Regions from separate parts of the Priestia sp. Y58 genome, predicted to be linked through region 1. Evidence: riboswitches for the same ligand, from Rfam matches in the RefSeq annotation. Region 1 holds a riboswitch; the other holds the start of a gene.
The links. A riboswitch is a leader RNA that binds a small molecule or an ion and turns the genes downstream of it on or off. The one in region 1 is predicted to bind cobalamin.
Positions count from the first base shown of each region.

Region 2: another riboswitch for cobalamin. It lies ahead of MMB68_RS22630 (HoxN/HupN/NixA family nickel/cobalt transporter); the one in region 1 lies ahead of MMB68_RS06930 (cobyric acid synthase).

Region 1 covers NZ_JAKWFL010000002.1:228,524-231,939, forward strand. Annotated here, with positions in the region: gene MMB68_RS06925 (FecCD family ABC transporter permease) at 1-399, opposite strand, end outside; gene MMB68_RS06930 (cobyric acid synthase) at 605-2,131, opposite strand; cobalamin riboswitch at 2,224-2,403, opposite strand; gene MMB68_RS06935 (YdcF family protein) at 2,551-3,114, shown strand; gene MMB68_RS06940 (APC family permease) at 3,173-3,416, opposite strand, start outside.
Region 2 covers NZ_JAKWFL010000009.1:92,378-95,793, forward strand. Annotated here, with positions in the region: gene MMB68_RS22625 (M20 family metallopeptidase) at 1-243, opposite strand, end outside; gene MMB68_RS22630 (HoxN/HupN/NixA family nickel/cobalt transporter) at 473-1,270, opposite strand; cobalamin riboswitch at 1,404-1,586, opposite strand; gene MMB68_RS22635 (organic hydroperoxide resistance protein) at 1,692-2,111, opposite strand; gene MMB68_RS22640 (undecaprenyl-diphosphatase) at 2,263-2,856, opposite strand; gene MMB68_RS22645 (ABC transporter ATP-binding protein) at 3,003-3,416, opposite strand, start outside.

The DNA of each region.
Region 1 (3,416 bases):
CAGCGTGAAGATAGACAAACCAAAAATACTCCAATGAAAATAAATTGCCATGACAGAGCCAAGGGTTGCACCTGAGGAAACTCCGATCGTGTAAGGATCCGCAAGAGAGTTTCTTAATAGCCCTTGAAAGGCAGCTCCTGCTATTGAAAGCGAAGCTCCTACTAAAAATGCCACCAGTACTCTTGGAAAACGAATTTGCCAAATGATTAAATCCATGTTTTCCGGACCGTGATATAAGGATAGTCCGGTAAGGTGGCCAATAATAATTTTGATTGTATCTCCTACGGTTAACGAAACTGTACCAATAAATACTCCCATAATCACCGAAGTACATACAATAAATAAACTGACTATGTATAAAATAGATGCTTTGTTTAAAAAAATACGTTTAAAAATCAATACTTTCAGCTCCTCTAGGAAACGAGGCGTGATGTTTTACATTACATTAACCATTCATTTTCCTGTCCATAAACCATGTTTCCATCCTACATAGTATTGGAAACAATCATCTTTTATTTGTTACGAGTGCTAGACTGTTGAACTAGGCAACGTAGAATAGCGTACTAAAGTTCTCGGTGAAAAAACAAGCGAAAACCTCTACAAGCTACACTTTTTGTGCTTGCTCCGGGCTTTTATAGTTGTCTATTAAATGATACAGCTTTTCCATATCTATAGCTTCTCTCACATATGCTGCTGCTTTTGAAAAAGACTCCTCTTTTTGCAGGCGACTGTTGAATGTATCCGTAATAGGCGGCAATTTTTTATGTTTACGAATTTGATTAAGCAAAGCTCTGCGCAAAGCATCGTTATGAAACACATCATGAACATACGTGCCAATGATGTTGTCTTTAACCGTTCCTTCTTTTTGATCATCTACCACCGCAAAGGCTTTCGTCATGCTTTTAGAAACCGTCTTTCCCATATGAATTTCATAGCCTTCAATCGAAACCTTCTCACTCTCTAACTGAACATATCCAGAAACTCTTTCTGTTTTTTTGCTGGTTGTCATAACGGTTTCCACTGGAAGCAAACCCAGCCCTTTAATAGATTCAATCCGAGATTCTACTGCATCAGGGTCTGTAATTGTCTCTCCTAGCATTTGATATCCTCCGCAGATGCCAATGACGTGAACGTTCGTTGTGTTTAAGACTTGATTAATGGCTAGAGCCAGGCCGCTTTCTTGTAAAAACTGCGCATCTTCAATCGTATTTTTGCTTCCTGGCAAAACAATTAAATCAGGCGTACCTAATTGCGACGGCTTGGTTACAAGCCTCACGTGACAGTCTTCTTCTAAGCTTAAAGGATCGATGTCTGTAAAATTTGAGATGCGCGGGTACGAGATAACGGCAATATCAATTTCTTTTAACGGATTCACAAGCGTTGAGTAATTTCTAAGTGATAACGAATCTTCCGCATCAATTTCCACATTGTTCATATAAGGAATAACTCCTAGAACCGGAACACCCGTGTATTCTTCAAACCACTTCAAGCCTGGTTTTAAAAGTTCTAAATCTCCTCGGAATTTATTAATTAACACCCCGATAACTCTAGACTTGTGTTCATCTGGAAGCAATTGAAGAGTACCCACTAGGCTCGCGAAAACGCCACCTTTATCAATATCTCCTACTAACACAACAGGCGCTTCTGCTATTTTTGCAACGCGCATATTTACGAGTTCCCGATCGTTCAAGTTGACTTCAGCAGGACTTCCAGCGCCTTCAATCACAATTCGATCATAATGATTGGCAAGCTCTTTATAAGCTTCCGTGATAACGTTCAAACCTTCATTAAAAAATTCTTGCCGATACTGAAAAGCAAACATATTACGTAGCGGTTTTCCGTGAACAACAATTTGAGATTCATGATCACGAGTTGGTTTAATTAAAATAGGGTTCATATTGGTTGTTGCTTCTACTCCAGCAGCTTCTGCTTGAATTCCTTGCGCTCTGCCAATTTCTTTTCCATCCATTGTAATGTATGAATTAAGCGCCATATTTTGCGATTTAAACGGTGCAGTTTGATAGCCGTCTTCTTTAAAAATACGGCAAAATGCTGTAGCAATCATGCTTTTTCCAGCGTCTGAGTGCGTTCCTTGAATCATAAGCGGTTTTCCTTTTTTCACTTTTTTCACTCCCTACCACATAAAAAAACCTTAACTGTAAAAGTCAAGGTTTGGTCATGCGCTCATTAACACATTGTCTTGACTTATTTCTCCCACCGAAAAATAAGGGGTTTTTAAAAGCAGGTCTCCTGGCTTATGCTTCATTTTACTTCTGCACCCTTCCTAGTTTGACTAGTGGGTCTTTGCAGGTTCATCCACATTTACAGTAGCGGGGGCTGCACCGGATTTTCACCGATTTCCCTATTATCCTCCTTAGAGGCACTTTTAAAATCATTTATTCTTTATTGTAACGAATTTTATAACCATTCACAATAACGATTTTCTTCTATTATTATATATTACTGTGTTTATACTTATTTGGATCTCGTATGCTATAATAACAATTATTTTCCAAACATCTTATGAAATAGCTAGGAAGGTGCTCACAGTTGCAGAAAAAAATCATTTATATCTTTATTAGTTTGCTTATTCTTTACATAGCAATCATATCTTTTTGTATGTATCAAACCGCTCATCAGCCTGTTCCACAAAACGCAGATTATGTGCTCGTTTTAGGTTCTAAAGTAGACGGAGATCAAATGTCTCCCAGTTTAAAAGAACGAGCAAAAACGGCTTTATTTTATTTAAAGACTCATAAACAGACAAAAGTTATCGTAACGGGCGGAAAAGGATCCGATGAAGAAATTTCTGAAGCAGAAGCAGCCTACCGTTTTCTACGGAAAGAAGGAATTGAAAAGGACCGAATTATAAAGGAGGACCAGTCAACGTCTACTTTTGAGAATTTCACTTTCACTAAAAAGAAAGTTGATATTCAACACAAAAAAGTCGTGCTTGTTAGCAGTGATTTTCATTTATTTCGCGCCTCTATTATTGCCAAACGTCAAGGCTTTGACGTTTATCCTTTAGGCGCAAAGACACCAAATTCAATTAAACTTCAAGCCTACTTTCGTGAGTATGCTGCTATATTAAAAACATGGCTGTTTGATAAATAAATAGAGTAAGTACCTCTACAAATAAAAAACACGGCATGAATTCATGCCGTGTTTTTTATTAATCATCTGTATCGATAACTGCTTTTGGTAAACCTGTGTATTTCGCCCAGTAGAAAATACCGAGTGAAACAAGAGCAATTAAAATTAAGTCAAGCGGGTTGCTTAGCACACCTTGTCCTCCACCAAATGAACCTAGATAAGAGATAACAAGCATAATAATATAATAAGTAACTAGCCACCATGCAGATTTAAGCTGCTGTGCAAATTTTACAACGTCAGTTGGTACATATTTCTTAAATGCT
Region 2 (3,416 bases), on a different contig from region 1:
AAATTTCAAGTGGTTTCCTACTTCTTTTTCTTCTATAATTTCGTACCCTACCCCTAAACGCTTTTGAAACAGCTGCGTTAAATACATTCCACACTGATCTACTAACTCTTTACTGTAGGACGGTGATTCTTTTTTCACAAATCCAACTAAATCTTCAAGCATCTCTTGTTCATGTTCTTTTAAATAACTAAATACGCTTTGTTCTACCATTACCTGACTCAAATCAATTCCTCCTCCAAACAACCCCTGCTGCTTGCATTAAATGCTTTTATTTATCGTACGTATAACTATGTTCTACGTTTCACATAACGACCTTAAATTATCCTTAATTATAATGGTTTTCAGACAATTTTCCATCCTTTAAATACAGATAATACTTTAACTTATTCATAACCGACTGAAAATAGCCATAAACTTCAACAAATTCATACAAAAAAGCTTCAATCTTCAACAGATTAAAGCTTTCGTTTGACTAATTGACATTTATTTTAATATTTTTCCCTTTTGACTTCACACTCACAAAAACAAACATAGACACTAAAAAAATAAACAGAATAACGCCAACCATTTCAAAGTTTACTTCGGCCCATGGGTTAAAGAAAGTGAATGCTAAATAGAACGACACACCATACGCGAGGACAACAATAACCCAGCCCATCAAGCGGGAAGCAGATTGTCCAAATTTGCTCGATTCATTCACCATTTTATGTACAATCATCGAATCGATTGTATCTGTAAGCATCATACCAAACATAAATACTAGTCCCAACAAAAGCGGCGTATACTTGCCTGCGTTCCCTACAGCTAGAGACCACACCGCCGTTTGACTGACCGTTTCGGCTGCTAAAGCGAACAATGCCCCTACAAGAATAATTAAAAAAGGATTCGTTGTTCCTTTTGCGATTTTCGGAATAAACTTCCCTTTTAATCCGCTCAGCTGAAAATCTTCTTCTTTATTTTTAGTTCGAAGCAAATGATATGTGTTTAATGTCCCAATCAGAAATAGAGAGATAATAGATACCCAAGATGCAAAATGATCGAAATATGATGGAAACGTAAAATTTTTCATCACCACGCCCAGCACTCCGGCCGTGACGGCCACCATTCCTCCGTGACCTAGTGAAAACAGCGTTCCGACCCAAGGGGCAAAACGGCTGCCCATTCGCCAATTATATCGAGTCTGGCCGTCAATAAAAGCTAAGTGATCTGCATCCAATCCGTGCCTGATTCCTAATAAAAAGACAAGTAAAAAAACTGATAAACCTTCCATTTCCTACACTCCTTTTTTTAAAATAAAACGTAAAAAAGCCTCAATTCTATAGAAATTGAGGATGTGTCGGCATATGAAAATAAACAGCAATTGCTCACTGCGTACCTTGATACACCGCCTCTTTCCTAGAAGAGTCAAGTGTACAGAATAGGTAGGTCTCCTGGCTTGAGATCATCATTTTCTACCGCCTTCCCCGTTTTGAGTGACGATAAGATAGAAAACTCCCTGCTTACAGTGGCTGGACCGCTCGAGATTTGCACTCGATTCCCTGTTACCTCTTACGCTATGTAAGAGCACCTAAACTGTGCGAATGATTCATTTTCTTCCTCATTATACTAGTACTTCTTACAAATGAATAGAGAAAATTCAAATAAAAAAGCCCTGCTAAGCTTTACATGCTTAGCAGGGCTTTTTAAAGCAATTAAACTACTTCTACCGTTACGTCTACGTTGCCGCTGATTGCTTTTGAATACGGGCAGTATGAATGGGCTAGGTCTACATATTTTTTAGCTGTTTCTAAATCTAAGCCTTCGATATGAGCTTCAAGCGCTACTCTAATTTTCACTCCTTGATCAGCTTTATCAGGAAGCAGCTGAACAGTAGCTTTTACTTCACTGCTTTTGATTTCTACGTTATGTTTTTTCAACATAAATTCTAACGCGCTGTTGAAACAAGCACTGTATCCAGCTGCAAATAGCTGCTCTGGGTTTGTTGCTGTTGTTGCTTCTCCACCAAGCGCTGGAGGTGTTGCAACGTCTAAGTTAAAGATGTTATCTAAAGAGTGAACTTCTCCTGTTCTTCCACCTGTGTTAACGACTGTTGTTTCATATAAAGCTTTCATGTATAAACCTCTCCTCTTTTTCATTAACTTTATTAAAAATTTTTATTTATCGTTTCTGTAATTTAATTGTACACAATTTAATTTTAAAAAACAAGTATTAAATACATTAAAAATTTCCCAATAAAAAAAGCCGCGTATTTGCGACTTTTTCTTAATAATATTGAGACTGTTCGTCATAAGCTGATTTTCGAAAAATAGACAAGTTGGTAATAGCCCTCATCAGTTTCGTATTAAAAATAACATAATGAATAAACAGCGCCAGCACGCAGCCTAAAACGGCTCCTGTTAACACATCAAATGGATAATGAACGCCAACCCATACGCGTGAAAAGGCAATGAGTACGCCCATGACAACCCACATGCGCCCTGAACGTTTGAAATGCAGCCAAATGGTAAAAGTGATAACTAATGCAGATGTAGCATGATCGCTTGGAAATGAAGAATTTGCGGCGTGATCAATAAGCTGATTCACGTGGTGAGAGATAAACGGACGATCTCGATAAGCAAATAAACTAATCACTTTATTGATAATGACTCCTGTGGCACAAGCACATAAAGCTTGAAATGCTACAACACGGCTGCCGTTTTTATTAATAAGTAAAAACAAGCCGAGTAAAACAATAAGTACATACTGGGCATAATCTGCAAAGAATACCATCAGCGAATCTACAAACTTCACATGCGAGGCGTACTGATTCACCGCATGGAAAATGGTATAGTCTACTGAATTAATAGCTGATAACATAATCGAAATCCTTTCTTATTTTTAAATGTCATTAGCTATCTTATCAGTTTCTTGGGAAAATGAACATGTTTTTGTCAGAAGCTTCCTAACTGGTATTTATAGATAATGTAGTCAGGCTGAGTAGTAAATCAACAGACTGTCGCTCATTAACTCACCTGTGAGTGATCCACAATATTTTTTTGCAAAAAGATTTCTTCTAAAGAAGGTTCTTCGACGTGAACTTGATAAATGTCGATGCCGCATTGAATCAATTCACGAATAATAAGAGGAATATTTCTTTCTTTTTGAAGCATCACTTTTGTGTACATGTGATGGTATTCAACTTCGGGACTCAACGTACGGAAAAACTGTTGAATGTATTCTTTGCGACTGTTTGGATAAGGATCATGTTTGATCATCACCGTTTTTTTCGCTTGATATTGAAAGCGCAGCTCTTCCATTGTACCTTCTGTTAAAATGACCCCATTTTTCATAATCGCTACACGTGTACAAATCTTCTCAACTTCATTTAAATTATGAGACGTCATAAAAATTGTCTTGCCTTGATTTTGGAGTTCTCT